Regions from separate parts of the Desulfovibrio diazotrophicus genome, predicted to be linked through region 1. Evidence: predicted binding sites of a transcription regulator. Region 1 holds the regulator's gene; each other region holds the start of a gene.

Evidence for each region. Region 1 encodes sigma-54, which starts transcription at its own class of promoters, with help from an activator protein. Its sites were predicted from a motif close to CTGGCACGGNNNNTGCTT; they were not measured.
Region 2: urtA (urea ABC transporter substrate-binding protein) is a predicted target of sigma-54. The motif match lies at 3,862-3,879, and genes of this name have one in related genera.
Region 3: J7I12_RS10975 (ammonium transporter) is a predicted target of sigma-54. The motif match lies at 3,309-3,326, and genes of this name have one in related genera.
Region 4: J7I12_RS04835 (VgrG-related protein) is a predicted target of sigma-54. The motif match lies at 1,756-1,773, and genes of this name have one in related genera.

Annotation. Positions count from the first base shown of each region.
Region 1 is NZ_OX346397.1:405,476-413,362, forward strand. It holds gene pyrG (CTP synthase) at 1-1,167, shown strand, start outside; gene rpoN (RNA polymerase factor sigma-54) at 1,437-2,864, shown strand; gene hpf (ribosome hibernation-promoting factor, HPF/YfiA family) at 2,919-3,458, shown strand; gene rapZ (RNase adapter RapZ) at 3,626-4,555, shown strand; gene J7I12_RS01745 (PTS sugar transporter subunit IIA) at 4,590-5,063, shown strand; gene J7I12_RS01750 (PTS sugar transporter subunit IIB) at 5,065-5,523, shown strand; gene J7I12_RS01755 (hypothetical protein) at 5,620-6,219, shown strand; gene J7I12_RS01760 (hypothetical protein) at 6,422-6,493, shown strand; gene J7I12_RS01765 (hypothetical protein) at 6,616-6,903, shown strand; gene J7I12_RS01770 (protein phosphatase CheZ) at 6,913-7,545, opposite strand; gene ybgF (tol-pal system protein YbgF) at 7,628-7,887, opposite strand, start outside.
Region 2 is NZ_OX346397.1:2,172,384-2,180,270, forward strand. It holds gene J7I12_RS09350 (carbohydrate kinase family protein) at 1-82, opposite strand, end outside; gene cutA (divalent-cation tolerance protein CutA) at 123-443, opposite strand; gene J7I12_RS09360 (aspartate/glutamate racemase family protein) at 505-1,200, opposite strand; gene nth (endonuclease III) at 1,531-2,223, shown strand; gene J7I12_RS09370 (chemotaxis protein) at 2,395-3,348, shown strand; gene urtA (urea ABC transporter substrate-binding protein) at 3,950-5,230, shown strand; gene urtB (urea ABC transporter permease subunit UrtB) at 5,366-7,051, shown strand; gene urtC (urea ABC transporter permease subunit UrtC) at 7,053-7,887, shown strand, end outside.
Region 3 is NZ_OX346397.1:2,544,772-2,552,658, reverse strand. It holds gene J7I12_RS10990 (YkgJ family cysteine cluster protein) at 1-25, shown strand, start outside; gene J7I12_RS10985 (J domain-containing protein) at 31-987, shown strand; gene J7I12_RS10980 (sigma-54 interaction domain-containing protein) at 1,044-2,663, shown strand; gene J7I12_RS10975 (ammonium transporter) at 3,467-4,675, shown strand; gene J7I12_RS10970 (P-II family nitrogen regulator) at 4,702-5,040, shown strand; gene J7I12_RS10965 (glutamine synthetase III family protein) at 5,138-7,324, shown strand.
Region 4 is NZ_OX346397.1:1,110,817-1,118,703, reverse strand. It holds gene J7I12_RS04845 (alpha/beta hydrolase family protein) at 1-1,027, opposite strand, end outside; gene J7I12_RS04840 (DedA family protein) at 1,026-1,673, shown strand; gene J7I12_RS04835 (VgrG-related protein) at 1,816-2,922, shown strand; gene J7I12_RS04830 (glycosyltransferase family 9 protein) at 2,930-4,558, shown strand; gene J7I12_RS04825 (DUF8043 domain-containing protein) at 4,624-5,232, shown strand; gene J7I12_RS04820 (hypothetical protein) at 5,277-5,600, shown strand; gene J7I12_RS04815 (EAL domain-containing protein) at 5,638-7,887, opposite strand, start outside.

The sequences.
Region 1 (7,887 bases):
CGTTCGGAGCTGGGCCGCGACAATTGCCTGAACATCCACCTCACCTTGGTGCCCTACCTGCGCACGGCGGGTGAGCACAAGACCAAGCCCACCCAGCACAGCGTCAAAGAGCTGCTCTCCATCGGCATTCAGCCGGACATCATCCTCTGCCGCTGCGAGCAGAGCATCCCCGAAGAGCTGCGCCGCAAGATCGCCCTGTTCTGCAATGTGGACCAGGACGCCGTGTTCTCTTCGGTGGACGTAAACAACATTTATGAAGTGCCCCTCAAGTTTTATGAGGAGGGCTTTGACCAGAAAGTGGCCATCATGCTGCGCCTGCCCGCGCGCAATGCCCACCTGGAAGCCTGGGAAAAGCTGGTCAGCGATTGCGCCAATCCCAAAGGCCAGGTAACCATTGCCATTGTGGGCAAGTATGTGGATCTGAAGGAAGCCTACAAGAGCCTGCACGAGGCGCTCATCCACGGCGGGGTGGCCAACCGGGTGGATGTGGAGCTGCGCTACGTCAATTCAGAAAATGTGACCGAGGCCAATGCCGCCGGGCACTTTGAGGGCTGTGACGGCATCTTGGTGCCCGGAGGTTTCGGCTACCGGGGGGTGGAGGGCAAAATTGCGGCCATCCGCTACGCGCGGGAAAAGGGCGTGCCTTTCTTCGGCATTTGCCTTGGCATGCAGTGCGCCGTCATTGAATTTGCCCGGCACGTGGCCGGGTTGGAAGATGCCAATTCCGAGGAATTTAACCCTCTTTCCGACCACAAGGTCATTTACCTCATGACGGAATGGTACGACTTCCGTACCAAGAACGTGGAGCGGCGCGACGCCGGCAGCGACAAGGGCGGCACCATGCGCCTGGGCGCGTACCCCTGCAAGCTGCTGCCCGGCACCAAGGCGCACGATGCCTACAAAAAAGACCTGGTGGAGGAGCGCCACCGCCACCGCTACGAGTTCAACAACGCTTTTCGCGAGATGTTCGGCCAGAAGGGCATGGTCTTCAGCGGTACGGCTCCGGACGACTCACTGGTGGAAATCATTGAGCTGCCGGACCATCCCTGGTTTCTGGGCTGCCAGTTCCATCCGGAATTCAAATCCCGGCCCATGAACGCGCACCCTTTGTTCCGCGAGTTTATCGGCGCGGCCAAAAAATACGCCAAGGGACACGGCAGGAGCTGAGCTTCGGCCTTTGCGCCCGGCTTGTACAGGGCCGTTCCGTGAAGGGCCGCGCGGCGTCGCGCCTTTCGCGGAACGGCTTTTTTGGCGCCAAAGGGCGGCTTGGGCTGTGACGTGCAGCGTCCCTTGGCGGCGACTGGGCCACCAAATCGCGGGGGCGGTCCATTGCGCCCGCACAACTGCTGGCTATTGCATAATTTTTATAGCTGTGGCACATTCCTTGTAAACAAAAATCAGGTAGTTTTCTCGTCGCTTGAGGGCGGAAGGGACACATGGCACTGGAACTTCGGCAGCAACTAAAGCTGGCACAACAATTGGTGATGACCCCGCAACTGCAGCAGGCCATCAAATTGTTGCAGCTCTCTCGTCTGGAACTTCTGGAAACGGTCCAGCAGGAGCTGGTGGAAAACCCGTTTCTGGAGGAATCCGGCGGCGAAGAGGCCGGGCCGGAAACCGTGGCCGAAGACGGGCGCGAACCCGTGGCCGAAGAGGTCTATGACCGTGAGCTGGCCAAGGACGCCGACTGGGAAGATTATCTGGGTGAATTTGCCAGTACCCCCCGCCTGTCGCAGTCCCGCGAGTACGAGGCCGCCGAAGAAATTTCGCCCTTGGAGGCCCGCTACGCCGCCAAGCCCACCTTGGAAGGCCACCTGCTCTGGCAGCTCCGGCTTTCGCAGTTGACCGACGCACAGAAGGCCATTGGCGAGGTGATCATCGGCAACCTTTCTTCATCGGGCTATTTGCAGGCCAGCGTGGAGGAAGTGGCGGAGATGGCCCACGCCGCGCCCGACGAGGTGCGCGCCGTTCTTGAAAAGGTGCAGCATTTTGACCCTGTGGGCGTGGCCGCCCGGGACGCGCGGGAGTGTCTGCTGGTGCAGATCCGCAATCTGCACTATGACCGCGACCCCATCCTTGTGGAGTTGGTTACATCCCACCTGGAAGATCTGGAGGCAAAACGTTACAAGCCCCTGCTGCGCAAGTTCAAGCTGGATATGGAAGGCCTGCGGGAGTATCTGGACATCATCCAGAGCCTGGACCCGCTGCCCGGCGCCAGCTTTGGCGGGGGCGAGCCCACCTATGTGAGCCCGGACGTTTTTGTCTACAAAGTGGGCGATGAGTTTGTGATCCTGCTCAATGAGGATGGTTTGCCGCAGCTGCAGCTTTCGGCCATGAGCGGGATGGATCTGACCGCCGCTTCGGAGAAGGAAAAGGAATACTGTTCCGAAAAAATCCGCTCCGCTTCCTGGCTGATTAAAAGCCTTTACCAGCGCCAACGGACCCTGTATAAAGTGATGGAGAGCATTGTGCGTCACCAGCGGCCTTTTTTTGAAGAGGGCGTCACCAGGCTGGCCCCGCTCATCCTCAAGGACATTGCCGACGATATCGGCATGCACGAGTCCACGGTAAGCCGCATCACCACCAACAAATATGTGGCTACGCCCCACGGCATTTTTGAACTGAAATTTTTCTTCAACAGCGGGCTGGAACTGGACGACGGCAGCCAGGTGGGCTCTGAAAGCGTCAAGGCGCTGATTAAAAAATTTATTGCGGATGAAGACCCCCACGCGCCCTTGAGCGACGAACGCATCGGCGAAATGCTCAAAGAGCGCCTCAAGGTCAACATCGCCCGACGCACGGTGGCCAAATACCGCACCGCTCTCGATATTCCTTCTTCATCACGGCGCAAGGAGCACTTTTAGGCCCCTGTCTGGTCCGGCCTTAAGCGCCCCGGCGCCCCACACCAGGAGGACTTCATGAACATCTCCTTCGCCTTCAAAAACTTCGACGCCTCCGACCATCTGAAAAAATACGCTCGCCGCCGCATGGAAAAGCTGGGGCGGTTTTTTGGCAAATCCGCCGGTCTGGACGTGGCCGTGGTGCTGACCGTGGACAAATTCCGCCATCGCTGCGAGGTTACCGTCACCGGCGAGGGCCTGCACATTAATGCTTCAGAACAGACTTCGGACATGTACGCCGCCATTGACCTGGTGACGGACAAGGTGGAAGCCCAGATCAAGCGTCAGGTTTCACGGGTCAAGGAGCAGCGCCGCAAGGCCCGCAACGCCGAAGTGGACGTGTTTACCTATACCGTGGACGCCGAAGGCGAGGCCCCGCAGCCTGTGGAGGGTACGGACCGGCTGGCCACAAAACCCCTGCATCTGGATGAGGCGCTCATGCAGCTGGATTCCATCGGTAGTGATTTTCTGGTCTTTTTTAATGCGGAGAACAGCCGTATCAATGTGGTTTATCGTACGCGCGCCAGCGGGTATGCGTTGATTGATCCCGTATTATAGGCGCAAGTGCTTCCTGGGCGGGGCTTTCCTCCGTCCGAAGTAAGCCTTTTGCAGGGGCCGCTCGGTTGGAGCGGCCCCACGCGGCTGCATACGGCGGGTTTCCCTGCAGCGGCAGGCGAGAGATCGGGGCGGCCGTGGACGAACCGGCCTTGCCGCGAGAGGGCGTTATGAGCAAAACCGTAGCGGCGGCTGCCGCCTCCACATCCACAAGTGCGCCGGCCTCTGCGCCGGTGCGGGTCTGCGTGGTTACGGGGCTTTCCGGTGCGGGCAAGAGCACCGCGCTGAAAGTGTTTGAAGACATGGGGCACTTTGTGGTGGACGGCCTGCCCGCCAGCCTGGCGCCGGAAATGGCGGCCATGATGTCCCGCCCTTCAATGAGCCATTTTCAGGGCATTGCGCTGGGCATGGACCTGCGGCAAAGCACTTTTCTGGACGACCTGAACGCCTCGCTGGAGGCCCTGGCCGCGCAGAGCATTCGCCCCACCTTGCTGTTTCTGGAGGCCTCGACGCAGGAGCTTATGCGCCGGTACGCCACCACCAGGCGGCCCCACCCCCTGGAGCGGGAGGGCATGGGCCTGGAGGCGGCCCTCAAGGCGGAGCGCGACAAGCTGCGTCCTTTGCGGGAGCTGGCCGATCTGGTGGTGGATACTACGCGGTTTTCCATCCATGACCTGCGCAGAGCCATTCAGAAGCGCTGGGGCAGCAGCCGGGGCAGACTGCGGGCCATCCGGGTCAATGTCATTTCCTTCGGCTTCAAGTACGGCGTACCGCGTGAGGCGGATTTGGTTTTTGACCTGCGCTTTTTGCCCAATCCCTATTTTCTGGAAAATCTGCGCCCCCTCTGCGGCCGGGACAAGCCCGTGGCCGACTACGTTTTTGCCACGCCCCAGGCGCGGGAATTTCGCGCCAAGTTGTTGGACCTGCTGTTTTTCATGTTGCCGCTCATGGAAACAGAAGGGCGTTACAGGGTGACCATTGCCGTGGGTTGCACCGGCGGCCGCCATCGCTCTGTGGCCATGGCCGAGGCCCTGTGGCAGGCGCTCCGGCAGGCGGACTATCCGGCCTCTCTTGAGCACCGGCATCTTGAACTTGGTTGAAAAAGCTGGCACGCTCAGCCCTGCGAGGTTTGTCATGACGGACGAAAATACTGCAAACGTCGAAAACGGCGAGCAGGACGCCGGCGGTCGGGTCGGCGTTATTGTGGTTTCCCATGCCGACTACGGTTCGGCCATGCTCCGCACGGCGGAATTTATTCTGGGGCCGCAGAGCGACTGTTGCTCCATTAGTGTGGACGTGGCCCACGAAGTGTCCGAAACCGTGCGCCGTCTGGACGACGCAGCCCAGCGCCTGGACAAGGGTGCCGGCGTCATTGTGCTTACGGATATGTTTGGCGGCACGCCTACCAATCTGGCCCTTTCACTGTTGGCCACCCACAAGGTGGAGGTGGTCACGGGGGTGAACTTGCCCATGCTCCTCAAGGTCTTTACGTCACGGGACAAGGAGCTGGAAGAACTGGCCCAGCTGGCCGGTGAAGCCGGGGCCAAGGGCATTGTGGTGGCGGGCAGCATGCTGCGCAACAAACCTCGTGACAAGAATGCCGGTTAGTATGTGGTTTCGGGTGGACAACCGGCTGGTGCACGGACAGGTTATTGAGGCGTGGCTGCCCTATACGGGGGCGCGGCATCTGGTGGTGGCCAACGACGAACTGGCCACGGATTTTTTGCGGCAGCAGATCGTGGCCCTGGCCGTACCCCAGCGGGTGGCGGTCCATTTTATTCCAGTCAGGGAGTTGGCAGCTACCCTCAATAGCTGCGGCGAGGAGAGTTTTGTGCTCTTTGCCACCTGCCAGGACGCGCGTCGCGCCTGTGACGCCGGAATCGTCATGGAGGTGCTCAATATGGGCAACCTGCACTATGGTCCGGAAAAATTGCAGATTCTACCCAATGTAGCCTTGTCGCTGCAGGACAGGGAAGATTTGCGCGTCCTGCGGCAGCACTTGGTGCAGTTCGACTTTCGGTCTGTACCTTCGGAGACTGTGCGAGGCCCCCATGAGCAGCTTTTCTGATCCGTCCGCAGTGGCGACGCTGCTTACGGTGGGGACGCCCTACGCTTTTTTTTTGCCCTGGCCGGGGCGGCCCGCTTTACCTGCATAGCGGGCCTGGTGGACAGGCCCTTGTGCCTGGCCCTGCTCACGAGCTGGTGTACGGGAGATTGGGCCCTGGCCCTGCCGTTGGGCATTATTTTTGAACTGCTCTGGCTGGACACGCTGGAGCTGGGCGGCGTGGTGCCGCCCTACGGCGGGCTGAGCTTTCTGCTGGCCTTTCCTCTGTGCCGTCACTTTGGCCTGACCCAGGCGGGCGCAGCCCTGCTGCCGCTGTTTCTCTCCATGCTGGCGGCGTACGCGGCAACCTGGCTTGAGTTGCGGCAGCGGGCGGCGCAGAACATCCTTGCCCCGTCTCTTGAATCCTGGTGCGCGGGTGGCCGCGGCATATCCCCTGCCAGGGCTGTTCTGGGGGCCGCCCTGCGCCGCGCCATCTGGCAATGGGGCTTTTACGCCCTGTGGTTCTGTACGCTCTACCTGATTCTGGCGGTCCTTACAGCAGGGGGGCATTGGCCCCGCCTTTCACTGGTGACCTGGCCGGTGCTTTACGCGGCGGCTCTGCTGGGTGCGGTGCTCTCGTTACGGACCCGACAGGCCTATCTGGTGCTCATGGCTTCTCTGGGCGGTCTGGCCCTACTGTTTTTCTGGCGGGGGGCGTAACCGCGCCGCAGCAGAGCGTCGGCGGCCGCTGTACTCGCCTGGGCGGGGGCCCCTGCTTGGCACAGATGGGGAACAATGCTGATGCGGCGTTGTTGTGGGTTCCTGCCAGGCCGCTGAGTACCCCCTGGTGACTACACGAAAGGTTAAAAATTTGGCTGCTTTTGTGGGCAGCAATATTAGCCAGCTTCGCCGCAGTAAAGGCATGACCCAGGCCGAACTTGCAGAGCGGCTTGGCGTTGGCAATGATTCTTTTTCTAGAGCATTTAACACTTGAAATGCTCGCTTACGGCAGGCAAAAGCCTGCCTTCTCGCATTTTGTGGCAAGGATTTTCAAGAAAATCCTTGCAGAGCAGTTAGCTCATTTCATTCGCTAACTGCTCTAGAATAGAGAAAGGAGTGGTAGCCCCAAGATTTCAGCGGTTGGAGCTTATTGCTGAAGTCCTGGGGTGTACAGTTTCGGAATTGTTTGTCTGTAAAAACGAGGAAGTAGCGGCAAAGATATCTGTTATTGAAGATGTTCTGCTGCGGCTGCCGCAGGATGTCCGCAGCGAAGTGCTGCAGGTAATTCTGAACTTATTGTACAGCTTTCAGAAACTATTGCCTGTCTGCAGCATGCAGGCAGAAAAAGAATCGCAACGCGCAGAGCAAAACAGGGTAATGGTGGGGAAACCACCGTCTTCCTGAAAAGTGCGGCTACATCCCCAGCTGGGCGAGCATAGCGTCGATGGCAGACTGGGAAACCCCGTTTTTATCCGGGCCTTTGAGGGCCTCCTGACGGCGCTGCTGGAAAGTCTCCAACGCTTTGTCGGCCTCGTCCCGCAGCTCGGCAGCGGTTTTGTGGGGGTTGGTTTCCGCGCCTTCCAGCATGAGGCCGGAAGAAATGTACAGCTCCACCACGGTATTTTCGATCTGGTTCAGAGCGTCCACCACGCGTTTGATGCGCTGGCCGGTGATGTCCTGAAAGCTCAGGGTGGTAAGCAGGGTGGTTAAATCGTCGCCCAGCCGGTTGTTGTTGTCTTCCAGCCTGCACACCTGTGAAGGCGTGGCCGCGCCCTGGCGCACGGCGGCCAGCATTTCGGCGTTTTGGGCCTGCAGGTCCAGATGGCGCTCTACAATTTCCATGATGCTCATGGTGGCTGTTTCTGTGGCCTTAAGCACTTCGTTCAGTTGGTCCGAGGCTTCGTGAAACAGCGCGTCCGTGGCAGGGCCGGGCAGGGGCTGGTCTTTGGACGCGGTGTAGATCTGGCGGTAAATTTCTCTGAGACCTTGGCGCATGTCCGCAGTCAGCTCTTTGTACACGGCGGGTTCGTCAGCCTTTTTGCTCATACCCTGCCCTTTGCGCGTGGCGCGGTTGTGGTAAAACTTGGCGGCGGCCCCGTGCGCTTGTCACACCCAGGGCCGCCAGGCCTCACTTGTTGGTCTTGAGAAAGGTTTTGGCTCGTGCGGCTTCGGGTGAGCTGGGGTATTTTTTGATCAGTTCCTGCATGCGGGCCTTGGCCGCCGCCCCCTGATTGAGCTTGCTGAAGCTGATGCCCTGCTTCAAGTAAGCGCCGGGCGCGCTGGACGACTTGGGGTACTTTTTGATGACGGTATCGTAGGCCAGGGCCGCGTCGGCAAACTGGTTGCGCTGGAAGTAGCACTCCGCCAGGTAGTACTGAGCTTCCGGGG
Region 2 (7,887 bases), 1.1 Mb from region 1:
CCATAAGGATGTGGTCCTGAAAATTGCCGGGAAAGGTCATGATGCGGTCAAAGGCCAGCGAACCGGAAACGTAGATGGACATGGTTGCCTCATTGCCGAAAAGGACAAGGGTGAAAGAAACGTTATGCCAGGGGCCGACTGTTGCGTTCGATCCAGCGCAAAAAGGGTTTGAGGCCGTCTGCCAGGGGCAGGGCCAGCACGCAGGGCAGCTGGTAGGGGTGCCCGCTGCGGACAAAGGCCTGCACGTCCGCAAAGGCCGCATCGCTGACCTGCGCAAGCAGCAGACACTCTTCGGCCTCGTGCACCCTGCCCTGCCAGCGGTACACAGATTGCGCGCCGGGCAGCACGTTGACCCCGGCGGCCAGCCGGCGCTCCACCAGGCCGCGGGCCAGACGCAGAGCCGCTTCACGGCCTGGTACGGTCATATAGACAAGGTAGGGCACTCGCGCCTCCTGCCCCGCATTCTACACGCAGACTGTGGAAAAACAAAGGGCGAACCGGCCGTCACGCTGCGGTCAGGGCAAAGGCAACCGCGCTCAGGGCGTGGATTTTCGTGGTGTCAAAAAGGGGAATGGGCGTGTCGCTCTGGCGCAGCAGCAGGCCGATTTCCGTGCAGCCCATGATAATGCCCGCACAGCCGCGCACCGCAAGATCTTCCACTGCACGCAGATAAAATTCGCGGGAGCGCGCGGCAATGACGCCGTGGCAGAGCTCTTCAAAAATGATGCGGTTTATTTCCCGGCGCTGTTCCTGTGGGGGAACCATAACCTCAATGCCCGCCGCCATGATTTTTTCTTTATAAAAAGTCTGCTCCATGGTGTAGGCCGTGCCGAGCAGGCCCACCCGGCGCAGACCGCGCGCCAAAACCGCTTCGGCCGTGGCGTCGGCAATGTGGATCAGCGGCAGGCTTACGGCCGCCCGCACCTGGTCAAAAACTTTGTGCATGGTGTTGGTGCAGATAAGCAGCACTTCTGCCCCGCCCCGTTCCAGGGCTTGACCCGCCTTGGCCAGGATGCGGCCGCTTTTCTCCCATTGCCCGGACTTCTGGCAATCCTCAATGGCTTGAAAATCCACACTATAGAGAAGACATTGGGCGGAATGCAGTCCGCCGAGCCTTTGGTTTACGGCCCGATTGATGATTTGGTAATAGCTGACCGTGCTTTCCCAGCTCATGCCTCCCAGCAAGCCTATGATCTTCATAATTTACACCTGTTAAATCGGCATGTTGTGAAAAATCCGTCGCGGCAGGGCCGGTGACGGCCAAACGTCCGGGGTGGCGTCGGGTGAAGTGCCCCGAAGCAAGCCAAGGTTAAGGGAGAACAGCGCCAGCATGCCAAACCCCGGGCCCAAGGTCGAGCAAAAAACGCTTGCCTCTATGGCAGGAAAGGGTTGCCGTATGGCGAAAACGTTCCGGCGCGGGCACGGGAGACACAGCTGCTGCCCGTAGCGGCCCGGATATTTTGGGGAACGTCCCGCGCGGGCACGGAGGACGCCCTTGCGGCGGGCAACAGGCTATGGCATAGCAGGCCCATGAGCACAAAAAACGACCGCCAAGAGCGGGCTTCCCGCACGCTTGCGGCCCTGCAGGCGCGCTATCCCGCGCCGCACACCCACCTGGACGCCCGCAACGCCTGGGAACTGCTGGTGGCCACAGTGCTGGCCGCTCAGTGTACGGACGCGCGGGTCAATACCGTCACCCCGGAGCTGTTCCGGCGCTGGCCGGACGCCGCGGCACTGGCCGAAGCCGCGCCGGAGGAGCTGGAAGCCGTCATCCGGCCTACGGGCTTTTACCACAGCAAGGCCAAAAACCTGCTGGGCGCGGCGCGCCGCCTGCGGGATCAGTTTGGCGGCTCGGTGCCGCAAACCCTGGCGGAGCTGGTGACCCTGCCCGGCGTGGCGCGTAAGACGGCCAACGTGGTGCTGTTCGGGGCCTTTGGCATCAATGAGGGCCTGGCCGTGGACACGCACGTCAAGCGCATCTGCTATCGGCTGGGCCTTACGGACGCCACAGACCCCGTAGAAGTGGAGCGCGACCTCATGGCGCTGCTGCCCCGCGAGGAGTGGGGTGACTTCAACCACCGCATGGTCTGGTTCGGCCGGGAGGTTTGCGCGGCGCGCAAGCCCCAGTGCGGGCAATGCCCCATGGAAGGGTTTTGCCCCAGGCGCGAGCCGCCCCGTGCGGGCGGCAAGGGCGCGCCGGGGCGCAAGGTTGTCCTGTCCTGATTTTTTTCTGGCGGTGGTCTGGGGCGTCTTAAGAAAATCGCGGCCTTGCCGATGAGCTTTACAAGTCGCAATATACAGCTTTGCCAAGGACGCAGACCAGTGCCGGCGTGGGTGACGCAAGCACCGGGGAAGCCTTCTTCCCGAAGTGAAACTGTTTGAGGGTAGGACGCCATGTCGCAGAACAGCTTGCTCAACGTCAGCAATAACGAACTGGAAATCATTGAATTTCTTATTGACGAAAAGCAGCCGGACGGCAGCGCCTACAGCGGGCGCTACGGCATCAATGTGGCCAAGGTGCTGGAGATCATCCGCCTGCCCAGCATCACCAGTGTGCCCAGCAAGCACGACCCCTCGGTGCTGGGCACCTTCAATCTGCGGGGCAAGGTGCTGCCTCTGCTGGATCTGGCGGCCTGGCTGGGCAAGGAGATGTCCACGCGAGAAAACGCCAAGGTCATCGTCACAGAATTCAGCGGCGTGCAGGCGGCCTTCCTGGTGTCTTCGGTCACCAGCATCCACCGCATGACCTGGGACCGCATTGAGCCGCCCAACCGCTATGTGCAGACGTATTCGCGCGACAGCATCACTGGCGTGCTGCGCATCCAGGACCGCGTACTGTTCATCCTGGATATGGAAAAAATTCTGGCCAATCTGGACAGCAGCCTGGACATGTCCAAGGTGGAGCTGGACAGCAGCCCGGTGGAAGGGGCCGCACAGTTCCACCTGCTGGTGGCGGACGACTCCAACTCCCTGCGGCACATTATTCGATCTTCACTGGAAAAATCCGGCTTTCAGGTCACGGCTGTGGGCAGCGGACGGGAGGCCTGGGAATTTTTGCTGAAAACCCAGGCCGAGGCGCAGGCCCAGGGCAAGGAACTCACCGACCTGGTGCACCTGGTGGTTTCAGACATCGAAATGCCTGAAATGGACGGCCACATGCTCACGGCCAAAATCAAAGAAGCGCCGGGCATGCACCACCTGCCCGTCATCCTGTTTTCTTCGCTCATTACCGAAGCGCTCTACGCCAAAGGCGTCAAAGTGGGGGCGGATAAGCAGGTTTCCAAACCCGACCTGCCGGGCCTGAGCACCATCATCCGCGAACTCATCGCCCAAAAGCTGCACAAATAGCGCAGTTTACGAATGAAATGAGTTAATTGCTCTGCAAGGATTTTCTTGAAAATCCTTGCCACGAAATGCGAGAAGGCAGGCTTTTGCCTGCCGTAAGCGAGCATTTCAAGTGTTACATGCTCTAGAGCAACGCACCGTTGCGAATAGGTATTCGCAAAGGGTAAGGCACGCTCGCTCCGGCGTTTCAGCGCGCAAATCAATAGCGATCTGCTTGCATCCGCAGCATCCTGTGTCGCAACGCTGAAGCTGCGCTTGCGCCTCCACGGCGGGCGTCTGCTTACGCAACCGCCAGGGCATTGCAGCATTGCCATCCCTGACAGCGGCAAAAAGCCGTCGAAAGCCCATTTGAGAGCCCATTGCCCTGCACCGCCTTTTGCGGTGCAGGGCTTTTTTGTGCGGTGGGATAAAACAAAAATGTTTTATACTCGGGGCAAAAAAACAAAAATGTTTCGGTAAAGCGGGATACTTTAAAAAAATATTATTACATATCGCACTGATATAAAAAAATCCAAGCTGGCACATCGCTTGCTACCCAAAGGCAACAACGCACCGCGTCCCATGGGGGCCGGGCGCGTACACCCCGTGTTCCCAGGAGGAAGCGATGTTGAAGAAAATGTTGGCACTGCTGGCGCTGGCCCTGACCCTTGGCGGCGTTACCGGCGCACGCGCGGCAGACACCATCAAGGTGGGCATTCTGCATTCATTGTCCGGCACCATGGCCATCAGCGAAACTACGCTCAAGGACGCCATGCTCATGCTCATTGACGAGCAGAACAAAAAAGGCGGCCTGTTGGGCAAAAAGCTGGAGCCTGTGGTGGTGGACCCCGCCTCCAACTGGCCCTTGTTTGCGGAAAAAGCCCGCGAACTGCTGAGCAAAGACAAGGTAGCCGTGGTCTTTGGCTGCTGGACCTCGGTTTCGCGCAAGTCTGTGCTGCCCGTGTTTGAGGAGCTCAACGGCCTGCTCTTCTATCCCGTGCAGTATGAAGGCGAGGAGTCTTCACGCAACGTCATTTACACCGGGGCCGCGCCCAACCAGCAGGCCATCCCCGCCGTGGACTATCTGATGAACGACCTGGGCGTGCAGCGCTGGGTGCTGGCCGGCACGGACTATGTCTTTCCCCGCACGGCCAACAAGATTCTGGAGGCCTACCTCACCGCCAAGGGCGTGAAAAAGGAAGATATCCTTATCAACTATACGCCCTTTGGCCATTCCGACTGGCAGTCCATTGTGGCGGAGATCAAAAAATTCGGCAGCGCCGGCAAAAAGACCGCCGTGGTTTCCACCCTCAACGGCGACGCCAACGTGCCCTTCTACAAAGAGCTGGCCAACCAGGGCGTTTCTGCGGCGGATATTCCGGTCATGGCCTTTTCTGTGGGCGAGGAAGAGCTTTCGGGCATCGACACCAAGCCCTTGGTGGGCCACCTGGCGGCCTGGAACTACTTCATGAGTGTGGACACGCCCGCCAACAAGGCCTTTATCAAAAAATGGCACGCCTACATCAAGAATAACAAGCGCGTGACCAATGACCCCATGGAAGCCCACTACATCGGCTTCAACCTCTGGGTCAAAGCCGTGGAAAAAGCCAAAAGCACGGATGTGAACAAGGTGCTCAAAGCCATTGTGGGGCTGGAAACCCCCAACCTCACCGGCGGCATGGCCAAGGTGCTGCCCAACCACCACATTACCAAGCCCGTGCTGATCGGCGAAATCCAGGCCGACGGTCAGTTCCAGGTGGTCTGGGAGACGCCCAAAGTGGTGCCCGGCGACGCCTGGTCCGATTACCTGCCCGGCTCCAAAGACCTGGAAGCGGACTGGACCGACCCCATTAACTGCGGCAACTACAACGTAAAAACAAAACAGTGCGGCGGCGCTGCCAAGTAAGGCCGCACGTCCAAAGCTCATAGAGCCTCCACCCTGCAACCGGAGGGGGCCGACCCTGCCCGCGTCGGCCCCCTCCCCCACCGGCTGTCCCCTCCGGCTGTCATGCCGGAGAGCCCCCCGGACAAGGATATGTCTATGCGCGCGGTGTTATCCCTTCTTTTTTGCATCCTGTGCGGCTTGCCCTTGGCAATGCCCACTGCCGCTCCGGCGGCGGGCGCTGCCTCCGGAGACGCGGCGCTGACTCCCGCCACGACTCCGGAGCCCAGCCCGACCCAGGAGCAGGCCGGGCTGTCCACAGCCCTGCCTGCGGAACTGCTCCGGGCTTTGGTCAGCCCCAAGGTTATGGACAGGGACAAGGCCCTGGACCTGTTGGACACCCTGCCCGTCGACCTTCAGGACAGGCTGCTGCGCGCCCTGCTCCACGGCCGTCTGTTGGCGGATCAGGAAACCCGGACTCTCTATGTGGCGGCCGCTGATGGCGCCGCCCGGCCACTGCTTGCGCCGGAAGCGTCGGCCCGGCCCGCTGAAGGACTGCGCCGCGTGGGCACCAGCAACCGTCAGCGCCAGCGCATCACCGATGTTCTGAACGCCCGCGCCCTCACTGCGCCCAACGTGCTGCGCCGCCGCGCCGCGGCCGCCGCACTGATGGAAAGCGCCGTACCGCCGCTCAAAGCCCCGGCCCTGCGCGCCTTGCTGGATGTGGAAAAGGACGCTCCCACCCGCGCCAGCCTGGAAGCCGCCCTGGCCCTGCACACGGCGGCGGACAAAAGCGCCACCCCTGCAGACCTGCTGCAGGCCGTAGCCGCGCTCGACGCCAACGGTGCGCCCACGGCCTGTAACGCCCTGAACGCCCTTGCCGACAGTGCTGACCCGGCGGTGGCCAAGGCGGCGCAGGACGCCCTGTACAGACAGCGTGTGGCCGCCCAGTGGGGCGGGTTTTTTGAAATGTTCTTTTTCGGCCTCAGCCTGGGATCCATTCTGGTGCTGGCGGCCACTGGTCTGGCCATCACCTTTGGCGTCATGGGCGTCATCAACATGGCCCACGGCGAATTTATCATGCTGGGGGCCTACACGGCCTGGGGCGTGCAGCAAATGCTGCCCGGCCGCCCCGGCCTGGCGCTGCTGCTGGCCGTGCCCGCCGCCCTGCTGGTCAGCGGCGGCATGGGCGTGCTGCTGGAGCGCACGGTCATCCGCTTTCTCTACGGACGGCCGCTGGAAACCCTGCTGGCCACCTTTGGCGTGAGTCTGGTGCTGCAGCAGGCCGTGCGCAGCGTGTTTTCGCCCCTTAACCGGGCCGTGCAGACCCCGGACTTCATGAGTGGCGTGTGGCAGATCACTCCGCACTTTGCCCTGACCTGCAACCGCGTCTACATCATGCTGTTCTGCCTGGGAGTCTTTGCCTGCATCCACGCGGCCATGCACCGTACCCGACTGGGGCTGGAGGTGCGCGCCGTATCGCAAAACCGGCCCATAGCCCGCTGCATGGGCGTGCGCGCCGCGCGGGTGGACGCCCTGACCTTCGGCCTGGGTTCCGGCGTGGCCGGCATGGCCGGCGTGGCTCTGAGCCAGGTCACCAACGTGGGGCCCAACCTGGGCCAGGGCTACATTATTGATTCCTTCATGGTGGTGGTCTTCGGCGGGGTGGGCAACCTCTGGGGCACGCTCACGGGCGGCCTGGCCCTGGGCGTGGCCAACAAGTTTCTGGAGCCCGTAAGCGGGGCCATGCTCTCCAAGATCATCATTCTGGTCTGTCTTATCCTGTTTATCCAGAAGCGGCCGCGCGGGCTCTTTCCGCAGAAGGGCCGGGCGGTGGAGGCATAATATGCGCACGCTACTCTCCACGGCGCCGGTCCTTCGCGCCGGGCAGGATCCTCTGCCGCACGAAGGGCTCTTCAACCGCTCCACCCGCGTTTTTCTGCTGCTTACGGCACTGTTCGCCCTGGCGGTCTGCGGCGGCAGCCTGCTGCCCCAGGCCAGCGCCCTGCATGTGCCGGGCTATCTGGTCGCCTTGCTGGGCAAGTACCTGACCTACGCCCTGCTGGCCCTTTCCGTGGATCTGATCTGGGGCTACATGGGGGTGCTCAGCCTGGGGCACGGGGCCTTTTTTGCCTTGGGCGGCTATGCCTTCGGCATGTACCTCATGCGCCAGATCGGCGCGCGCGGCGTGTACGGCAATCCGGACCTGCCGGATTTCATGGTCTTTCTTAACTGGAAGGAACTGCCCTGGTTCTGGACCGGCAGCGAGCATTTCTGGGCGGCGGCTCTGCTGGTGGCGCTGCTGCCGGGCGTGACGGCCTATGTGTTCGGCCGACTGGCTTTCGGCTCGCGGGTGTCGGGGGTCTATTTTTCCATCATGAGTCAGGCCATGACCTACGCTCTTATGCTGGCCTTTTTCCGCAACGAAATGGGCTTCGGCGGCAACAACGGGCTTACGGACTTTAAGTCCTTGCTGGGGTTTGACATCCAGACCGATGGCATGCGCACGGCGCTCTTTGCCTGTTCGGCGCTGGCCCTCATGGCGGGCTATTGTCTGTGCCGGGCCGTGACGGCCTCGCGCCTGGGGCGGGTCTGCGTGGCCATCCGCGACGCCGAAGACCGCACGCGCTTTCTGGGCTACAGGGTGGAGCGCTTTCAGGTGGCGGTGTTCACCCTTTCCG
Region 3 (7,887 bases), 770 kb from region 1:
AGCCAACGCGCTGATCCTCAAATAACCGCCATGCGACGCAGTACCCCCCGCCAACCGAGCCTCAAGGAATGTTACGCCATCCTGCGCCTGGAGCAAGGGGCGGACCTGGCCGCGCTTAAGCGGGCCTACCGGCGGCGGGCTTTTGAACTGCACCCGGACCTGCACCCCGGCCAGCCCGACGCCGGACGCCGCTTCCAACTGCTCAACGAGGCCTACGTGGCCCTTTCTGCCGTGCTGCAAACCAAGCCCGACGCGGCCGGGACGGACGACGAAACCGACGGCGGGGCCACGGCGGCAAAGGCCCGGAATGAACGCGCCCAGGGGGCTGCGGCCGACGCCCGCAAGGCCGCCGGTCCGGACGCGGCGGGGCGCGCCACGGCGCAGGACGCGGCACAGCCTGGCGACGCGCATGAAGCGCAGGGCACGGCCGACCCTGCCCAAGACGCCACGCAGGGCCCCACACAAAGTACGGACCGCCAGAGCGCGGCCGGACGCGCGGCCTATGCGGAGCACGACGTGCTGCGCGACCTGCTCAACGATCCCTTTGCCCGCCGTGTGTTTGAAGATATTTACAGCGAACTGAACCGCCAGCAGACTGCACCGCCGCCCCAACCGGACGCGGAGCCCGCCCCCCGCGCGGCCCGGCCCGAACCCCGCTCCGCTGCAAAGGCCACCAGGCTGCACCGGGCCAACCTGCTGGGGCGGCCGCCCGCAGACGCCGCCGCGGGCGGCGTCACAGGTCTGGTCAAAGGCTGGCTGCGCCGCCAGATCGACGAAGAACAAAGCCTGACCCTGCCCGCCGCCCATCTGGCCCCGGGCAAACGGATCCGTCTGCAGATCCGCCAGGCTTTTTCCGGAGAACTGCAAACCGTTGAAATCACTCTGCCGCCGGACTTTGCCGTGGGCAAGCCCGTGCGCCTGCGCGGTCTGGGCAAACGCGTGGGCCCCTGGCAGGGCGACTTGTACCTGACCCTGCACAACGCCTAACCCTCGCCCGCCCCCTGCCGCGCCCAACGTCACGGGCGGCGGGCCCCCAGAGCGCCATGTCGACCAGCCACACCTCCCCCCGCCGGGCTGCCCTTTCTTCCGACCACACCGGCGACCGCCGCCGCAACGACCACCGTGAAGAGCAGCTCAGATTGCTGCTGGAGCTTTCCGAAACCATGAATGCGGCCACAGACGTGGCCCTGGCCCTGGACAAAGCCTTGCAGCTCATGGCCGAGCACCTGCACATGATGCGCGGGGCCATTACCCTCATCTCGCCCAATACGGGCGAAATCCGCATTGAGGCCGCCTACGGGCTCAAACCCGCCGAGGCCCGACGCGGCCGCTATGTGCGCGGCGAGGGCATTACGGGCCGGGTCATCGAAACCGGGCGGCCCATGTACATTTCCAATGTTTCGGAAGAGCCCCTGTTTCTCAACCGCACCCGTTCGCGCGATTTGGGCAAGGAGGGCATTTCCTTCATCTGCGTGCCCATCCGGCTCAACGATCAGGTGGTGGGCGCCCTTTCTGTAGATCACCTGCTGGTGGACGAAGCCACCCTGGAAGACGAAATGCGCCTCCTGACCATTGTGTCCACCTTGCTGGGGCACGCGGCCCTGGAAACGCAGGGCAGGATGGACGAAGAGCAGGTTCCGGCCCTGCGGCCGCGCGGTTTTGTGGGTAATTCCGAAGGCATGCAGATGGTCTACGCCCAGATCGCCCAAGTGGCCCCTTCGGCCACCACGGTTTTTCTGCAGGGGGAATCGGGCACGGGCAAAGAGCTGGCCGCCCGGGCCATCCACACGGCCAGCACGCGGGCCAACAAACCCTTTATTTCGCTCAACTGCGCGGCCCTTCCGGAAAACCTCATTGAAAGCGAGCTGTTCGGCCACGAGCGTGGGGCCTTTACCGGGGCCAACGCTACGCGCAAAGGCCGGTTTGAGCTGGCCAACAGCGGCACGCTGTTTCTGGACGAAGTGGGCGAACTTTCTCTCATGACCCAGGCCAAGCTGCTGCGCGTGCTGCAGGAGCGGGCCTTTGAACGCCTGGGCGGCATGGAAACCCACTATGTGGACGTGCGCTTCATCACGGCCACCAACCGCGACCTGGAGCGCATGGTGGCGGAGGAAACCTTTCGCCGCGACCTGTTCTACCGGCTCAACGTCTTCCCCATCAATCTGCCGCCCCTGCGCCAGCGGCCGGAAGACATTTTGCCCCTGGCCAACCACTTTATCAAAAAATACGGCCACGCCAACGGCCGCGACAACGTGCGGCTCTCGCTGGCGGTTATGGACATGCTCCAGCGGTACGCATGGCCCGGCAATATCCGCGAGCTGGAAAACGTCATGGAACGTGCGGTGCTGCTGTTGGGCCGTGAGGGCCTTATTCTGCCGCAGCATTTGCCCCCGGCCCTGCACGGCGAGCACGGCGCGCCGGGCGGCAAGCTGCCGGGCGCGGCCAGGCCGGTGTTTTCCGGCAGTCTGCAGGACCAGCTCAACGAGCTGGAACGGGCCTCCATTGTGGAAGCCCTGGAGTGCAGCCAGGGGCAGATGGGGCGGGCCGCCGCCAGCCTGGGCCTGACGGAACGCATTATGGCTCTGCGCATGAAAAAATACGGAATCACCTACAAGGCATTCCGGCCCCGCAAAACCGGCGGGACACGGACCGCCGCCGAATAGAGCATTTAACACTTGAAATGCTCGCTTACGGCAGGCAAAAGCCTGCCTTCTCGCATTTCGTGGCAAGGATTTTCAAGAAAATCCTTGCAGGGCAGTTAGCTCATTTCATTCGCTAACTGCTCTAGCGGCTCGGGCGCACGCGCCCTGCCTGCTCCCAAACGGCTCCGACGCCGCAAAACCCGGCGGCGGCAAGCGTGCGGACGTGCGCCTGCCTGCCCTGCAGCGGCCAGCGGCTGCTATCGCCAACGCCGTAAGGGGAGGACGCTGCAGAACAGCGCTAGTTTCAAGATATCGACATAAAGGTAGTTTTTTCGCTGGGCCATCTTAAATTTATGATAGAAAAAATTATCTTATTTTTATGCATGTTATATAAACATGTCACAAAAACGGCGAAAGTCCTCACATAAAAACGACAGTTTTGTATAATTGTTGTTTTTTCCGTTAACATTATAAATTTTTTACTTTTTCTGAAAAGCAGCCCCGAAGGTCTTTTTCCGACCCCAGGGGCTTCTTTATTTTTCAACATAAATGTAGAAAAATACCTGCGCCCACCCCGGACAACCTTCCTGTCCGTTTCCCGCATTTTTTTAAAATACACAGTTAAATAAATAAATTATATGTATATTGCCGCCCCTGCATCAGGCTTTGGCACAGTGCGTGCTATTCCTTCCAAGACCGCGGCAGGAAGCCCGGTCCGGGACAGGCGCCAGCCCCGTAAAGGAACAGGTTTTGAACCGGGTGCGGCGGCGGATTGCGACAGCAAAGCCATTCCCCCCCGCAAAACACCTCAGAAGGATGTCCGTATGAACGCCTCGGATACTGCATTTATTCTTATCTGCGCCTGCATGGTCATGCTCATGACCCCGGCCCTGGCCCTGTTTTACGGCGGCCTGGTCCGCTCACGCAACATTCTTTCCACGCACATGCACAGCTACGGCGCATTGGCGCTGGTTTCCGTGCTCTGGGCCTTCATCGGCTACACGCTGGCCTTCGGACCAGACGTGGGCGGCGTCATCGGCGATCTCTCCTATCTGTTCCTCAAGGGCGTGGGCGGCGAATCGGCCCCCGCAGCGGCCCAGCTGCCCCACACCCTGTTCATGGCCTTTCAGTGCATGTTCGCGGCGCTGACCGTAGCCCTCATCTCCGGCGCGTATGCTGAACGCATCCGTTTTTCGGCCATGATGCTCTTTTCCGGCCTGTGGCTTATTTTCGCTTACGCTCCCATGGCCCACTGGGTCTGGGGCGGCGGCTGGATGGGCCAGATGGGCGCCCTGGACTTTGCCGGCGGCGCGGTGGTGCACATGGCTTCCGGCGCGGCTGCCCTGGCCTGCGCCCAGGCCCTTGGGCCGCGGCTCTCCAACGGCGCTGAACCGGCCACGCCCAACAACCTGCCCCTGACCCTGCTGGGCGGCGGCCTGCTCTGGTTCGGCTGGTTCGGCTTTAACGCCGGCAGCGCCCTGGTTTCTGGCCCCCTGTCCGCCCACGCCCTGGTCACCACGCACATGGCCTCCGCCTGCGGCGTGCTGGGCTGGATGCTGGTGGAATGGGTGCGCACGGGCAAGCCCACCAGCCTGGGCGCCATCTCCGGCGCGCTGGCGGGCCTGGTAGCCATTACCCCCGGTGCGGGCTTTGTGGAAATTCTCCCGGCTATGCTCATCGGCTTTGTGGGCGGCATCGTGTGTTACGGCGGCGTGCTGCTGAAGAACAAGTTCGGCTATGACGACGCCCTCGACGTGGTGGGCATCCACGGTCTCGGCGGCACCTGGGGCGCGCTGGCCACCGGCCTCTTCGCCTGCGCCGCCGTCAATGGCGCCGACGGCCTCTTCTACGGCAACCCCAAGCAGGTTTGGATTCAGCTCGTGTCCATAGTGGGCACCTGGGTGTTCGTCTACATCATGACCCGCATCATCCTCTTCGTGGTCAACGCCACAGTGGGTCTGCGCGTGGCCCCCGAAGAAGAATTCACCGGCCTGGATCTGGGCGAACACAACGAACGCGGGTACTCCCTGTAACCCCCCTCCAGGGAAAGGAATCAGCCATGAAAAAGATGGAAATCATCATCAGGCCCAGCATGTTTGACAAAGTCAAAAACGTGCTTTCCGAAATGGGCATTCACGGCCTCAACTATGTGGAAATAAAAGGTTTTGGCCGACAGCGCGGGCACACGGAAGTGTACCGGGGCACCACGATGCAGGTGGACTGCCTGCCCAAGACCAGGCTGGAAGTGGTCCTGCCCGACGCCATGGTGGAAAACGTGCTTAATGCTGTAGTTTCCATGGCCCGCACCGGACAGGTGGGCGACGGCAAAATCTTTATCAGCGATGTGCAGGACGCCATCCGCATCCGCACCGGCGAACGCGGCGACGAGGCCCTGTAGGCATTCGACAATATCTTAACGGCAAGCGCGCGGGGCGGGCCAACCGCCCCCCCGCCAGGCGCTTTTTGCAGGATTTTTAACGCTAAGGAGACAGGATATGAGTTCCCCCCGGAAAAAGGCCATGTTCAAGGCGATAAACACCGCGCCCGTGACGCCTTGCGAAAAAAAGACGCAGAAAACGGATGAGCTTTTCGGCTGCCACGTGTTCGGCCTGAGCACCATGCGCAAGCGTCTGCCCAAGGACGTGTACCGCAAGCTGGCCAAGACCATCCGCGACGGCGAACGCCTGAACCCGGAAATCGCCGACGTGGTGGCCAATGCCATGAAAGACTGGGCCATTGAAATGGGCGCTACCCATTACACGCACTGGTTCCACCCCATGACCGGCCTCACCGCCGAAAAACACGACGCCTTCCTGTCTCCCGCCGCCGACGGCCAGGTCATCAGCGAATTTTCCGGCAAAATGCTCATCAGTGGTGAACCGGACGCCTCTTCCTTCCCTTCCGGCGGGCTGCGCTCCACTTTTGAAGCGCGCGGCTACACCGCCTGGGACCCCTCCGTGCCGGTGTTCATCATTCCCGCCTCCTACGGGGCCACCCTGCACATCCCCACCTACTTCTACTCCTATTCCGGCGAAGCCCTGGACCGCAAAATCCCCTTGCTGCGCTCCATTGCCGCCCTCTCCCGCCAGGCCCTGCGCATTCTGCGCCTGTTCGGCAACCATACGGCCAGCTATGTGCGTCCCAATGTGGGCCCCGAGCAGGAATACTTTCTGGTGGACAAAAACCTGGCCGTACTGCGCCCCGACCTGCTCCTGGCCGGCCGCACCCTTCTGGGCGCGCCCTCGCCCAAGGGGCAGGAGATGGAAGACCACTACTTCGGGGCCATTCCCGGCCGCGTCATGAGCTTTATGCAGGATGTGGAAAACGAGCTCTGGGCCCTGGGCATCCCGGCCAAGACCCGCCACAACGAAGTGGCCCCCGGCCAGTTTGAAATTGCCCCCGTGTTTGAAGAAGCCAACATCGCCTGCGACCACAACATGCTCACCATGAACATGATGCGCCACATGGCGGCCAAACACGGCTTTGTCTGCCTGCTGCACGAAAAGCCCTTTGACGGCGTCAACGGCAGCGGCAAGCACAACAACTGGTCCATCAGCGATTCTGACGGCGTCAACCTGCTCAACCCCGGCAGCACCCCGCAGGACAACGCCCAGTTCCTGGTCTTTCTGGCCGCCGTGCTGCGCGCCGTGCACAAACACAGCGTGGCCCTGCGGCTGGGCACCGTGGGCGCGGGCAACGACCACCGCCTGGGCGCCAACGAGGCCCCGCCGGCCATCCTTTCCGTCTACCTGGGCGAGCAGCTCACCGATGTGCTGGACGGCATCGTCAACGGCAAAAGCGCGGCCAGCAAAAAGAGCGGCTTCATGGAAGTGGGCGTCTCCACCCTGCCGCCCCTGCCCGTGGACCTCTCGGACCGCAACCGCACCAGCCCCTTCGCCTTTACCGGCAACAAGTTTGAATTCCGCGCCGTGGGCTCTTCCCAGTCCGTGGCTCCGGTGAACATCGCCCTCAATGCCGCCGCGGCCTGCGCCCTGGACGACATCGCCACCGAACTGGAAGCCTCCGTGGCCGGCGGCGCGGACCTGAACAGCGCCCTGCAGCAGCTCCTGCCCCGCCTGTTCAAGGAGCACATGCCCATTGTCTTCAACGGCAACGGCTACGCCGCCGCCTGGCCGGAAGAAGCGGCCCGCCGCGGCCTGCCCAACTACCACAATACCGTGGACGCCCTGGCCCACTACACCGACCCGGAGGTCATGAACGTCTTCCTGCGCCACGGCATCCTCACGGAACGCGAGATCCTCTCCCGGCAGGAAATCCTGCTGGAAAACTATAGCAAGGCCGTATGCATCGAAGGCCACCTTATGGCCGACATGCTGCGTACCTCGGTGCTGCCGCCCAGCCTTACGGCCCAGACCCGGGCCGCCGAAGCTGTGCTCAAGGCCCGCGCCGTGCTGGGCGAAGCCGGGGCGGACAGCGAAGAGGCCGCCTTTACCGAACTGCGCGGCCATATCGTGGCCCTGCAGCAAGGCGTGGCCGCCCTGGAAAAAGCCGTTGCCGTTGCCCAGGAAGCCCAGGGCGCTCTGGAGCAGGCTACGGCCGCCCGCGACACGGTGCTGCCGGCCATGAAGGCCTGCCGCGAGCACGCCGACGCCCTGGAACGTCTGGTGGACGACGAACTCTGGCAGCTGCCCAAGTACGCGGAACTGCTCTGGGCGCACTAGAGCAGCTAACCTTTGAGACTATGTATTCTCAAAGGTTACGGCACGCTCGTTCCGGCGCTTAACCGCGCAAATAAATTGCGCTTGCGCCTCCACGGCGGGCGGCTGCTTATGCAACCGCCGGGCATTTCAAAGTTGAAATGCCCTAGACCGATAATCTCGGCGCATCGCGCCGGACACTGTTGGGGGTCGGTGGTCTCATCCCGGGGGGGAAGATGGTCCCTGGCCTCCAGCCCCCGCGGCATAGTCCGCGGGGAGCCACGGGCCGCGCCGTTCGCCGCAACGGACGGCGTCGGCCGGTGGCCGTCAAAGCGGGGAGTCTGGCGGCTCCCCGCTTTTTTTGCGCTCCAACGAACTTACGGCTTGCGGCAGCGCCCACCACACTGTGCAGGCCACGCCGGACGGCGTCGGCGGCTTGGCAAACCCGCAGTTCTGGAGTATCCTTTTGCTCTTGTGTGGCCGCCTCGCAGGGTAAAACTTGCACGGCCGGGCCAACTACGTTATAGACCAAGAACTTTGGGGCAAAACGCCGCGCCGCCTGGGCGGCTTTTTTATACGCCAGCAAG
Region 4 (7,887 bases), 710 kb from region 1:
CGCGCAGGGAGTCAGACATGGGGCGGCACAGCTCGGGCAGCTCGGCGGCCAGGGCTTCCGGGCAGGGGGCGGCAAAGGCGGCGGCGTCCGCGCCTGGCAGGTACAGCCAGCGGGGTTTCTTTTCCATATTCTTGTAAATGTGCCGGGCGTGCAGGGCCGGGGGGTTGTTTTGGTCGTTCTGGGCGGCCACCAGCAGCAGGGGAGGATAAAACCAGCGAAACGCGGCGCGCGAAAAAAGCATGCCGAAGCCGGGGGCCACGGCCGCCACGGCCCGCACGCGGGGGTCGGCCAGGCTTTTGGTCAGGGGCAGACTTTGGCAGAGTTTGTCCATGCGGGTGCGCGCCCAGGGGTTGCAGTAGAGGTCGTTGCGCCCGGCCATGCCGCAGTAACTGTTCCATGCCGTGCAGTCCGGCAACGCGCCGCCCAGCAGCAGGGCCGCCGCGCCGCCGGCGCCGAAGCCCAGCACGCCGATACGGTCGGCGTCCACACTGGAGGCAGTTTCCGGGTCGGCCAGCAGCAGGTCGATGACGCCGGAAAGCTCCTGCGCTCTGGTCTGCAGCTGGGACCAGGTGAGCAGATCTTCCATATGGTCCAGATTGTCGCGGGCGTGGGTAGGGGCGGCCACCACAAAGCCGCGGGAAGCCAGCCACGAAGCCGTGTCGTGGTAGGAAAAGCGCGTGCCCGCCGTGTCGTGTGAAAGCAGCAGCAGGGGAAAGCGCCCCTCCACAGCCTTGCCGCCCCTGGCGGCGGAAAACTCCCACGGCGGGTAGCTCAGGTCGCGGGGCGGACGGACGGAGGGGTACCAGACATTGACGTCCAGGCGCAGGTTTTTGTCCGCCGACCAGGAACCCAGGGTGCAGAAGCCTACCTGGTAGGATTCGGCGGCCCGAACCCCGTGGGGCAGGGCGGCCACAAGACAGAAAATCAGAACGGCCAGGGTGCGCATCTCAGAGTTGTGCCACAAGCGGCCCTGGGGTACAAGAGCGACCTGGGGCGCGCCCCGCACTTCACCGGAGGCCTGCGGCATGGAATTTTTGCAGTATTTTGTAAATTTTGTTCTGCATATTGACGTACACTTGTTTGAATTGGTGGCGCGCTACGGCGTGTGGGTGTACGCAATTCTGTTCATTATCGTCTTTTGTGAAACGGGGCTGGTGGTTACGCCCTTTCTGCCGGGGGATTCTCTGCTCTTTGCCTCCGGAGTGGCGGCCGGGGCCGGGCTTATGGGGTATACTGAAGTCATGGGTGTGCTGCTGGCGGCGGGCGTGGGCGGCGATGCGGTCAACTACCTTATCGGTCGGCATGTGGGCCCGGCCATTTTTTCGCGGGAGAACCGGCTGATCAAGAAGGATCACCTGCTTAAGGCGCATCTGTTTTACGAGCGCCACGGCGGAAAAGCTATTGTACTTGCCCGCTTCATCCCCGTTGTGCGCACATTTGCCCCCTTTGTAGCGGGTATTGCCCTGATGCACCCGCGCACTTTTTTTGTCTACAACATCACGGGCTGCGTACTCTGGGTGGGTGGACTTGTTTCCGCTGGGTATTTTTTGGGCAATCTTCCTTGGGTGCGCCAGCATTTTAATATCATTGTCTACGTTATTATTGTGCTTTCTCTGCTACCGCTGCTCATCGAGGTTCTCCGGGCGCGGTGCGGCGGCAAACGGCAGGGCTGAGCCCCTGTCGGGCCTTTGGCGGGGGAGGATGAAAACGCGGAGCGGGCCTCGCAACTGCCTGAATTATTTTTCTGACAGGATTCTGGCACTGTCTTTGCTACCTCTTGGGTGCGGTGGACTGACCGCCATACAGGAGGCACGCATGGCGCTTTCATCTTTCCTTATTCAGCCGCCCACAGGAGGCGGGTCGACCGGGGCCGCGGCCCAGGCTGCACGGTCACGCGCCGCGACAACGGACCGTCCGGCGAATTTCGCTGCCCTTATGCGCAGTCAGGCTCCGGCCGCCGCGCAGGCGCAGGCCGCCCCCACGGTTGTCCCCCAGAACGGCCTGGTTCTGGCGGGGCGCAGCCCCAGCGATTTGCTGCGCGCCCAGACCTTCAACAAAGCCCAGGCGGATATGCGGCAAACCAAGGCCCTGGAAGGGCTCATGCAGAGCATGGGCGGCGACGGTTCTACCCTGGATCTGGCCCGCAGCATGGGTACGGCCCGGCACCTGCGCGCCCTGACCCAGGGGCAGTCGTCGGACATGTTGCGCCTTGGCGGCGCGGGGCTGGGGGATTTTGTGCGTTCCGGCGGGGGCGCGTCGCGGCGCAAGGCCGCCGCCAAGGCGGAAGAAGCGGAGCTTGGGCAGCTTTCGGCCCGGTTTGAATCGGGCGGGGACGGCGTTGCTGCTGTGGGCTACGACCGCAACGGGGGCACCTCTTACGGCAAGTACCAGGTTTCTTCGCGGGCGGGCAGCCTGGGGGATTTTCTGGATTTTCTGGACAGTGCGGCCCCGGATCTTGCCCAGCGGCTGCGTGCGGCCGGTCCCGGCAATACGGGCAGCCGCAAGGGCGCCATGCCCGACGCCTGGCGGGCCATAGCCAGGGAACAACCGGAGCGCTTTGAAGACCTGCAGGAGGCCTTTGTGCGCCAAAGCCACTACGAGCCCGCGGTGGAGGCCATTGCGCGGCGCACCAGCCTGAGCGCAGATACGCTCTCCACCGCCATGCGTGAAGTCATCTGGAGCACGGCCGTACAGCACGGCCCGGCGGGGGCGGCGCGCATTTTCGACCGCGCGGACGCCATGAGCGGCAACCCCACAGACCCTGGATACGAGCGCAGACTTATCAGCAATGTCTACAGAATCCGGGCGGGGCAGTTCGGCTCTTCGGACAGCAACGTGCAGGCGGCGGTGGCCAACCGCTTCAAGCAGGAAAAAATGCTGGCATTGAATCTGCTGGACGGCGGCGCGGCCGCCCTGGCCTGAGGCGCGTATGGCTGCGGCCAAGGAAGACGCGGCAGCGGGCGTCAGTCTGGTCGTCAACCTGACCAGGCTGGGCGATCTGCTCCAGAGTCAGGCGCTCATTACAGATCTGCACCGGCGCGGACGAAGGGTGCAGCTGGTCTGTCTGGACAATTTTGCCGACGCGCTGAGCCTGTTGCGCCATGTGGAGCGGGCCTGGCCCCTGCCGGGGGCGCAGTGGCTGGCCGCGCTGGACCGTGATTGGCGGGGAGCCGCCGGCGATCTGCTGGCCTGGACGCGCCGCGTCCGCGAAGTGGCCCAGCCGCAGGAAATCATCAACCTTACCACCACGCTGCCGGCCCGCCTGCTGACCCGCCTGCTGGCCGGATCAGACTGCTCTGTGCGGGGCTTCGACCTTGATGCGGAAGGCTTTGGCCGCAACAACGGGGTCTGGGCCTCCTTTCTCAATGGGACCACAGCAGGCAGGCTTAATGCACCGTTCAATCTGGTAGACATGTTTCGCATGCTGGGCGCGCCCAAGGGCACAGCGTCCGTGGGCGCGGCGGGGGACGCCGCCCTGCGGACGCCCTCGGAGCAGACCCGGCTGGCTGCGTTGGCCCTGCTGGCCGCCGCGCCCGCAGAGTCGCGAGGCTTTGTGGGCCTGCAGCTGGGGGCCAGCGAGGCGCGTCGGCAGTGGCCTGTGCGGCATTTTGCCGCCGTGGGGGACCAGCTGTGGCGCGAACTGCGGCTCTGCCCCGTGTTGCTGGGCGCTCCTGCCGAAACCTCTCTGGCCCAGGAGTACGCCGATCTGGCCAACGCGCCTTTTTGTAATGCTACAGGCCGCACAGACCTGCCCCAACTGGCGGCCGTGCTCACGCAACTGCGCCTGCTCATTACCAACGACACGGGCACCATGCACCTGGCCGCAGGCCTTGGCGTGCCCAGCCTGGCCCTTTTTCTGGCCACGGCCCAGCCCTGGGACACGGGGCCCTATCTGCCCGCCTGTTGCTGCCTGGAGCCCGCTTTGGACTGCCATCCCTGCCCCTACAACCGGCCCTGCCCCCACAACCTGGAGTGCCATGAACGCATCAGCCCCGCTGTGGCAGGGGCCCTGGCGCTCTCCTGGTGCCGTACGGGCCGCTGGGAGGACGCGCCGCTGGCGCGCAACGGCGGCGGGGTCCGTATTTGGTTGAGTCGGCGGGATGTGGGCGGCTTTATGGATTTGCGCGACCTGGCGGGGCGGGAAGGGGAGGATCGCAGCCTCTGGATGCGTCAGCAACGGCATTTCTGGCGTCATATTCTTGACGATATGGACCGCCCAGTGCCTTCTCCTCTGCCGCCTTGCCCGGTAACGGCCTGCAGCCCGCCCTTTGCCCATGAAGTGGGGGCAGCTCTGGAGCAGGCCGTAACTCTGTTGCAGGCCATTGCGGCCCAAGGTGCGCTGACCGGCAAAAGCCCCAGGGCCGGGGCCCTGCTGATGCGCAATTGTGAACGGCTGCAGAACCTGCTCAACGGCTGCCCACCCCTGGCCGCTTTGGGGGGATTCTGGCGTGAGCTGCGCCAGGCAAGGGGTGATGATATTGCAGAATTTTTGCAATTTTCAGGAAAACTGGCTGTGTATCTGGAGCAGTGGCGACAGAAGTTGCAGGGCTTGGCATAACTATTGCTAGTTGTCGCGCAGGGTTTTTACGGAAAAATCTTCCCCGTGGGGAGCAGGAGGAAATCATGATTATTATCGACGGCGCCAAGACTGAAAAAAATCTTGCCGCGTTCGGCAATCTGGAGGAAGCGCTGCTGGACCTCATGCAGGACGTAAGGCTGGAAAACCGTGTAGTGACCGATGTGCTGGTCAACAACGAGGCTTTTTCCGAAATTTATCCGCACCAGGCCGAAGATATTGCCTGCGACGGTATTTCTTCTTTGGAGGTGCGTTCTGTGCCCATGGACGCCATGGCCACGGATATGGCCGGTGAGATGGACAAGGTGGCCGCCATGATGGCCAAAGGCGCGCGAGAGGTGAGCCGTCTGTTCCGCGAGGCTGCGGATGTGGACGCTCTGGAGCTTTTTCAGGATCTGCTGGACGTGACCCGCGACTTTTTGAATATGTTTGCTGCGCTGCGCCAGCGTTACGCCCATGAGGCGGCAGGGGAGCAGGCCGCCAGAGTGGAGCGCCTTGCCGCCCTGCTTTCGGAAATGAGCGGCGTGATGGAAAACGAGGATTGGGTGCTGCTGGCAGATCTGCTGGAGTTTGAATTCTTGCCCTTGTGCGAAACCTGGGGGGGCGAGAGCAGGCAACTGCATGCGGACATGGCCGCTGTGGCCTTGGCGCAGTAGGGCATTGCAGCGCTGCAATGCCCTAAGGAAAAGCGGAGGAAGGTATGGGACAGAGCGCAGGCCTGCTGCACGAAGCGCTGGAACTGGCGCGGCAGGAAATGGCCGCCATGCAGGGCGGCGCCTATGATAAGGCCGTAGCGCTGGCCGAGCGGCGCAATTCCGTTACCTGCATGGCCTGGACGGTCATGGAGGAGAGCTCTGTGGAGCAGTGCCGGGAAAGCCTGCAGGAGCTGGTTCGCCTGCAGGAAAGCCTGACCAGCATGGCCCGCAAGGCCCACGAGGAGATCAAGGCCGGCTTGGGCCGCTCCCGCCGGGAGCGGCGGCGGCTTACGGGCTACCGCCAGGCAGTGGGTCAGGCCTTGCAATAGCGCACGTCAGGGCATTGCAACGTTGCAATGCCCTGTCCTAAAATGGCTGCAGGGCCAAGCGCGCTTCAAAGTCGCGCTCCGGTTCGGGCTTGGCGTAAAAAAAACCCTGAGCCTTGAAGCAGCCGAGGCGCATAAGAATGGCGGCCTGTTCCGCCGTTTCCACCCCTTCGCAGATGACGGCCATATCCAGTTCCAGGGCCATGCGGATGATGTTGCCAAGCACCACCTGCGCCCTTTGACCAGGCAAGTCGCGTTGGACAAAGCTGCGATCCACCTTGATGACGTCCGTGTTGAGCATCTGCACCAGCCCCAGGGAGGAATAGCCTGTGCCGAAATCGTCAATGGCCGTTTTGAAGCCCATTTGTTTGAGCTGAATGATCTGCATCCAGGCGGCTTCAGGATTTTTCATAATGGCGCTTTCGGTTATTTCCACTTCCAGCAGGGCGTGGGGCACGTCGTAGCGGGCGGCAATTTCAGCCAGTTGCTGGGGAAAATCCTTTCTGTCAAAGTGCAGCTGGGAAAAATTGCAGGAGATGATGTGCGTGGGCAAGTTGCGCAACTGCCAACTGCGCAGCGCTTTGCAGACTTCTTCAAAAACGTGCAGATCAATGCTGGTAACCAGCCCGTTGCGTTCAAAAAGGGGAATAAAGCTGCCCGGCATGAGCAGACCGCGGGTAGGATGGTTCCAGCGCACCAGGGCTTCTGCGCCGATAATGCTGCCCGTGCGCATATCCACCTTGGCCTGGAACCAGGGCGTCAGTTCGCCGTTGCTCAGCGCCGTTTCCAGCCTGCTGTTCAGCTCCTGATGCAGCAAGGCCTCCTGGCGCATTTGTTCGTCATAGCGCATAAGCCGCGTGTTGGGGGTGCGTTTGGCTTCATGGCGGGCGTAGTTGGCCAGGTCCAGCATGCGCTGCACGTCCTTGTCCTCGTCGGCAAGCACCTCATAGGCGCCGTAGACGGTGCAGATTTTATAGGGCAGCTCCTGTGAGCGCCGCCAGGAATCCAGGGCGCTTTCTATCTGGCCCATGCGTGCGCTGAGCTGTTCCCAGCCGGTGTAGCGCAGCAGCAATACAAAAATATCCGAAGAAACGCGGGCGCAACGCTCGGCAGAGGAAACCCGTCCCTGCAAAATTGCGCTGTAGGCGCGCAACACCTCATCCCCGCGAGAAAAGCCCAGCTGGTCGTTGATGGCTTTGAACTGGCAGATGTCGCCCATAAGCAGGGCGTAACGATCCTGGCCAGTTTTGAGCAACTGGGTACTGTCTTCACGGAATTTTTCCAGGTTGGGCATGCCGGTGAGGACGTCGCGGTAGAGCAGGTTTTCAATACGCCTTTTGCTGCCGGATTTGATGGCCAGCGCGCAGGCCAGCAGCGCCACCACAAGGCCAAAGACGGCAACGGTGCCCCCCATGGTTCCCACTGGGTGCTGGCGGATAAATTCCGGCAAGCTGACCTTGCCCGTGGCGGGCAGATTTGCCAGCACGGGTCCGTCAATATCCGTGGGGGGCAAAGCCTGCAGGCATTTGTCCAGGATGCTGAATATCCTGCTGTCTGCCTGGGGAGCCACGCCCATGCGCAGGTTGCTGAGCAGGTGGGGCTGCACTTCCACGCGCAGTCCGGCGTAGGGTGGTTCGGCCAGAAGGGCTCTGGCCATGTGCAGATTGGTGTAGACGGCGTCCACCCTGTTCCCTGTCAGGTCGTCCAGGCAGGCGCGCAGGCTCTGGTGCTGCACAATGTTGCGGCCGGGAAGGGCTGCCGCCGCCTGGGCAGAGAGCAGAAGCCCTTCCTGCAGGGCCACCCGCGCCTCGTCCGTGGCGCGGATATCTCCTCGGCTCAGGCGCACGCTGACGGAGCGCAGGTAGGGACGACTGGTGCGCAGGTTAAGGGATTTGTCCTGCAAAAAATCCCCGGTCAGGCAGGCCAGAACGTCAATTTCATTTTTTTCAGCCAGCTCCACTGCCCGGGGGAGCGGCATGGGCACATAGTGGAAGCGCAGGCCGCAGTTTTGTTCCAGTTGTGTAAATATGTTGCGGACGATGCCGGTAAAGGCGCCTGTCTGGGCGTCCTGATACTGCAGCGGCGGGGCGTCCGGGCCGTAGGCCACGGTAATGGGCCGCCCGTGCTTGATGAAATCTTCTTCCTCGGCGGTGAAGTCGTTATGGCGCGGCAGGGCGACAGTTTTTTTTTGTAAAAGTTCCAGACTGTGATCGGCGGCGTCCCGGGCCATTTCGCGCTGCGCGGCGTTGATGTCGGCGAGCAGGTAGGCCTTGCGGGGCGACAGGGCCAG